Regions from separate parts of the Roseibium sp. MB-4 genome, predicted to be linked through region 2. Evidence: predicted binding sites of a transcription regulator. Region 2 holds the regulator's gene; the other holds the start of a gene.

Region 1 (3,206 bases), on a different contig from region 2:
TACACGTCTTACAACTTCAACGACAAAATCTACCTTGGCGTTGGGATTAATGGTCCGTTCGGTCTTTCCACAAAGCCGGACGACAGCAACTGGACCGGTGCAGGCTACAACCGGTCTTCCAAGATCTTCTCAATCAACCTGAACCCGGTCGTTGGCTACAAGATCAACGAGATGTTCTCTGTCGCGATCGGTCCGCAGATCCAATATGCGGATGTTCGCCTGACGAATGCCTCAGCGTCTCCGACTATTCCAGGCGCTACCCTGTTTCCGGGTCAGCAGCTTGATGGTGACGGTGTCGGCGTTGGTATGACGGCCGGCGTCACGATCAAACCAACCGCGACCACGGAAATCGGCATCGGTTACCGCTCTGCGATCTTTACCGACATTGATGGGACGATCGCTGCTCCAAACCCGGCGAACCCGTTCACGACGGCCGTCACGAACGTGAAAACCGTGCTTGCAACGCCGGACATGGTCACTCTTTCGGCAAAGCAGAGCATCACAGACGACATTCGTGTCCTCGGTACTTTCGAGTGGACAAACTGGAGCCGCTTGAAAGAGCCGCAGATCACGGCTGATGCGACCGGCGCCACCGTGACCACGCTGCCGTTCAACTACAATGACGGCTACTTCGTCGCGCTCGGTGGTGAGTACGACTTCAATGACAAGCTGACCTTCCGCGCCGGTGCAGCGTATGAGTGGTCACCGATCGATGATCAAATCCGGTCTGCGCGCCTTCCGGACAACGATCGTATCTGGGTAAGCGCCGGTGCGTCCTACGTCTTCAACGAGCACTTCTCGTTTGATCTTGGCTACACGCATATCTTTGGTACAGACACCGATCTGAACCTTGTCCCGGGTCACCAGGACTACAGCGCTTCGAAGGGATCGCTGACCGGTTCCGTCGACTCTTCAGTCGACATCCTGACAGCGTCAGTTCGCATCAAGTTCTGATCAGCTGCCAGACTGGTTTTGAAAATTCTGCCGGCCCGCGATCGCGGGCCGGCTTTTTTGTCAGAATGCTGCCGGGTAAAGGCCGCCGTCCATGAGAATGTTCTGCCCGGTGATGTAGCCGGCGTGTGCGGAGCACAAAAAGGCACAGGTCTGGCCGAACTCCTCGGCTGTTCCAAAACGGCGTGCGGGTATTTCCGCAGCCTGGCTTGCGCGAATGGCTTCCACTGTCTGACCGGACTGTTGTGCGGAGCGTTCAAACCCACCCCTCAGCCGGTCCGTATCCATTTTGCCTGGCAGCAGATTGTTGACCGTGACACCATGCGGAGCCAGCTGGCGGCAAACACCTGCCAGGAATGCTGTCAGACCGGCGCGGGCGCCGCTGGAAAGGTCCAGGCCTTCAATCGGCATCTTCACGGACAAGGACGTGATGTTGACGATCCTGCCAAAGCCACGGGCCTTCATTCCGGGGGTGACCGCCTGGATCAATTCGATCGGTGTCACGAAGTTCTGGATGGCACCTTCCAGCAAGGCAGCGCGATTGAGTTCTGTATAGTCCTTGCGAGGCGGGCCGCCATTGTTGTTGACCAGTATGTCGGGCTCCGGGCAGGCCGTCAGGAGAGCGGTTTGTCCTTCCGGTGTTGAAACGTCGGCAGCGATGACACTGACCTTGACCTGAAAGGTGTCCGTCAGATGCGCGCGGGTTGCTTCCAGGGCATCTTTATCGCGCCCGTTAATCACCAGGTCACATCCGGCCTCTGCGAGCGCTTCTGCGCAACCTCTGCCAAGCCCGCGGCTTGATGCGCACACGATTGCCGACTTGCCGCGCAATCCCAAATCCATGATCGATCTCCCAAATTTCGAAGGTGAGGTTTGCGAGACCATATGAAAGGAAACCCGCTGCGGCTATCCCTTAAGCGATGGACCTGCATGATTGTGAGTCCCTGAGTGAGCGCGCTGAAACGCATATGTTGGCGCGGCTAAGGGAAAGACCCTCCAATGACTTTAGGAAAACGCAACGTCAGGCCGCCTCAAACCCCGTCTGTCATAATAGTGAAACTTGAATCGCGTCTATAGCGGTCCAATGGATCTAGGAGACGTGCAATGTCCACTTCGGAGACATCGCGGCATTACAGGGCCTTGTTTATTTCAGACGTACATCTGGGCACTCGCGGGTGCCAGGCAGAGCTTCTGCTTGACTTCCTGAAGGACAATGACGCCGAGACAATTTATCTCGTCGGCGACATTGCAGATGGCTGGCGGTTGAAGCGGTCCTGGTATTGGCCGCAGCTCCACAACGATGTGGTTCAGAAGATCCTGCGCAAAGGCCGCAAGGGCTCTCGAGTTGTCTATATTCCTGGAAATCACGATGAGTTTCTTCGCAGCTTCCTAGGTACGCACTTCGGCGGTGTGGAAGTCACCGACAGCATCATCCATGAAACCGCAGACAATCGGCGGTATCTGGTGATCCATGGGGATCAGTTCGATGTGGTGATCCGCCATGCCAAGTGGCTCGCGTTCTTTGGGGACAAAGCTTACGTCACAGCGCTTGGTGTCAACACGGTGCTGAACGCCGTGCGCCGCCGGCTTGGCCTGACCTACTGGTCTTTGTCAGCTTGGGCGAAGCTGAAAGTCAAAAATGCAGTCAGTTTCATCGGGCGCTTCGAGGAGGCTCTTTCCGACGAAGCGCGTCGTCAGGGCGTCGACGGTGTCATCTGCGGTCACATCCACCATGCAGCAAGCCGTGACGTCAACGGCATTCACTACATCAACACTGGCGATTGGGTTGAAAGCTGCACAGCGGTTGCCGAACATCATGATGGAACCTTTGAGGTGATCAGATGGGTAGAACAAGCCCAAACCGGAGCCCAAACGGCGAAGCCACAGGAAGCTCCGGTCGCCGCATGAGTTCCATTCTTGTTGTCACGGATGCCTGGCATCCGCAGATCAATGGCGTCGTGCGCTCGCTTGAACGCACAGCTGACGAACTCCGCGCCATGGGCGTTCGCATGGAGTTTTTGACCCCGCAGGCATTCAAAACACTTCCGTGCCCGACATATCCAGAAATCCGTCTGTCTTTGACGCACAAGGGCACCGTGCGGCGGATGATGGATGAATTCGACTGTGAACATCTGCACATAGCGACCGAAGGTCCGCTTGGCCTGCTTGCAGCTGCGATCGCCAAAAAGCGCGGACAGCCGTTCACCACCAGTTATCACACACGGTTTCCAGAGTATGTTTCTGCCCGGATGCCG
Region 2 (3,206 bases):
ATCGTAACGCACTCCATGCAGCAGGCCGCTCGCGTGTCTCAGCGCACTGCATTCTTCCACTTGGGAATTCTGGTTGAAGAAGGTCCAACACAGGATATCTTCACCAACCCGGTGGACAAGCGTACGCAGGACTACATTACCGGCCGCTTCGGTTAACCGGATCGCACATTTTTTCGAAGGGACACAGGATGTCTGAACATACAGTCACGGCTTATGATGACGAATTGAACGTCATGGCCGGCCGGATCGCTGAAATGGGCGGTCTTGCAGAAAAAGCATTTGCAGAAGCCGTTTCCGCCCTCGTGTCCGGGGACACTGATTTGGCGCGCCGCGTGATTGATCAGGATCGCCGTCTTGATGCGCTGCACCAGGACGTCGAGGAAGGCCTGATTGCAATGATCGTGCGCCGTCAGCCGATGGGGCAAGATCTGCGCGAAATCACAGCCGCCAGCCGGATCGCGAACGATCTGGAGCGTGTTGGCGATCTTGCAAAGAACGTTGCCAAGCGGGCAATCGCAATCGACAACGACATTCAGAGCAAGAAGTTGGCAATCGGCGTGGAGCACATGACCGAGCTAGCCCTTGGGCAGCTGAAAAAGGTTCTGGATGCCTACACCGGACGCAATGCAGAGGCTGCGCGCCACGTGCAGGAAGCTGATGCCGAAGTCGATGCGATCTACACCTCTCTGTTCCGCGAACTTCTGACGTACATGATGGAAGATCCACGGGTGATCACCTCCTGCGTCCATCTTCTATTCTGTGCGAAGAATATCGAGCGGATCGGCGATCATGCCACCAACATTGCCGAAAACGTCTTCTTCATGGTGACGGGCGAGCGGCTTCCGGAAGACCGCACCAAGGTTGATGAAACCGGCGCTATGTGAGTTGCCAGAGCCCGCCTGAGCGGGTTGTGAAGCAGGAACTGTAAGCCGGCGCTTTAGTGCCGGCTGAGGGAATTGGAGCGAGAATTCATGCCGAAGGTCCTCATCGTCGAAGACGAAGAACCGTTGAGCCTTCTGTTGCGGTACAATCTGGAAGCTGAAGGATACGCCGTCGAGACCTGTGTCCGCGGCGACGAGGCGGAAATCCGCCTCCGGGAAACCCAGCCGGACCTTTTGTTGCTGGACTGGATGTTGCCCGGACTGTCCGGAATCGAACTGTGCCGGCGCCTGCGGGCACGCGAAGACACCGAGCGCTTGCCGGTCATCATGCTCACGGCGCGCGGCGAGGAAGCCGAGCGCATCAGAGGCCTGTCGACCGGAGCGGACGACTACGTGGTCAAACCGTTCTCAGTGCCCGAACTGATGGCGCGTGTCCGCGCGATCTTGCGGCGGGCAAGCCCGGAGGTGGTGTCCACGATGCTGCGCTCCGGCGACATCGAACTTGACCGGGAAACACACCGCGTCCGGCGCAGCACCAAGGAAATCCATTTGGGGCCAACAGAGTTTCGCCTTCTGGAATTCCTGATGACCGCACCAGGCCGGGTCTTTTCACGCGAACAGCTCTTGGATGGTGTTTGGGGGCACGATGTGTATGTGGATGAACGCACGGTCGATGTTCACGTAGGCCGGCTGCGCAAAGCGCTGAACAAGGGCAAGGCGAAAGACCCGATCCGCACGGTGCGCGGGGCTGGTTATGCCTTCAACGACCAGTTCACGGCAGCCTGATCGAGACTTTCAAGACAAACAAAAAAGCCCGCCAAATCGGCGGGCTTTTTCTTGGGTATTTCGAGATCAGGAAGCCTGGGCAACACTGGTCTTGTTGTTGGCGCTCCGGCGGCGGTCTGCGACCGGCTGGTAAGCGATCTTGCAGTGGTAGGGGCAGTAGGGAACGCCGGCTTCGGAAACCTGACCGCAGAAGTAGAAGTCTTCTGTCGCCGGATCGCCGATCGGCCACTTACAGGTGCGCTCAGTTAACGTCAGGATAGTCGCCCGCTTGGACATCGGAACAACGTCAGCGATCGGTTCTGCAACGGGTTGAACCTCTGCGACCGGGGCTGGCGTCGGCTCCATCTTCAGCGCTGCGGAACCTTGGGTCTGCGGCTGTGTTTGCGGACGTTTCGGTGCCGATTGAGACGCCGGATTGGCCGTTGTGCGGGGACGGCGCGGTTTCGCGCTTGAAGAAGAAGACTTTGCGCGGCCGGAAAGACCAAGCCGGTGTACCTTGCCAATCACCGCGTTCCGGGTGACACCGCCAAGCTCACCCGCAATCTGGCTTGCACTCAAACCATCGCTCCAGAGCTTCTTCAAAAGCTCAACTCGTTCGTTCGTCCAACTCATTGCCGCACCCCTTGCCAAGGCCAGTGACTGGCCAAAATCCCGTTATTGGACACGCGAACGCAAGTCCATTATGGCATATCTTGTGCCTCTATTTGATACGCCGCACGAGATGTCGTGTCTGATTAGTCAAAGGTTACAATAACGTTAATTTGTGAAGCAACCGTCAGGCTGCAGTGAGTTGGGGATGAACGGACTTTTCCCCAACAGATGCGAGGTCCTTGAGACTTTTACATAAAACAGCCCGAACCCCGGCAATGGCCATTTCCATTGACAGGCGGGGACCTCGGCAGTGTATAAGGATCTTGCAACGTGCCGCCGCTTTGGCGGCACATTGCGTTTTTGGCCTGTAATTAAGGCGATGCCCCGGAGTTCCGACGGTCCGATACCAGTGGCGCTTCCGGCGGCCAAAGGAGACTAAAGAGGTATGTCCGCGTCCGCGCTTTTTGGAAACTACGCAAGATCGAACCTGTCATTCGATCACGGGGAAGGTGTCTGGCTTGTTACGAGTGACGGCCGACGATTTCTCGATTGCGGGTCCGGGATCGCGGTAAATTCGCTCGGACATGCTCATCCGCATCTGGTCCAGGCTCTTCAGGATCAGGCGGCCAAGCTCTGGCATATTTCCAATCTGCACCAGATGCCGGATGGCGCGCGGTTTGCGCAGCGCCTCACCGATGCAACATTTGCTGACAAGGTACTGTTCGTGAATTCCGGCGCCGAAGCAATGGAAGCGGCGATCAAGTGTGCCCGGCGTTATCACTATGACCGCAATGAGCAGGACCGGTATCAGATCGTGACCTTTGAAGGCGCTTTCCATGGCCGGACACTCGGCACGATCGCAGCAGGTGGCCAGGCGAAATATCTGGAAGGTTTCGGACCGAAGGCCCCGGGCTTCGATCAGGTGCCCAGCGGGGACTTGGAGGCCTT

The links. The regulator PhoB, encoded in region 2, activates phosphate uptake and scavenging genes when phosphate is short. The targets are predictions, from matches to a motif close to TGTCATNNANCTGTCAT.
Region 1: ACVDG4_RS12460 (UDP-2,3-diacylglucosamine diphosphatase) is a predicted target of PhoB. The motif match lies at 1,995-2,011, and genes of this name have one in related genera.

Annotation. Positions count from the first base shown of each region.
Region 1 covers NZ_JBRKQB010000002.1:297,526-300,731, reverse strand. Annotated here, with positions in the region: gene ACVDG4_RS12470 (OmpP1/FadL family transporter) at 1-954, shown strand, start outside; gene ACVDG4_RS12465 (SDR family oxidoreductase) at 1,015-1,794, opposite strand; gene ACVDG4_RS12460 (UDP-2,3-diacylglucosamine diphosphatase) at 2,056-2,859, shown strand; gene ACVDG4_RS12455 (glycosyltransferase family 4 protein) at 2,856-3,206, shown strand, end outside.
Region 2 covers NZ_JBRKQB010000001.1:2,013,398-2,016,603, reverse strand. Annotated here, with positions in the region: gene pstB (phosphate ABC transporter ATP-binding protein PstB) at 1-156, shown strand, start outside; gene phoU (phosphate signaling complex protein PhoU) at 189-884, shown strand; gene phoB (phosphate regulon transcriptional regulator PhoB) at 972-1,667, shown strand; gene ACVDG4_RS09325 (GcrA family cell cycle regulator) at 1,734-2,279, opposite strand; gene ACVDG4_RS09320 (aspartate aminotransferase family protein) at 2,704-3,206, shown strand, end outside.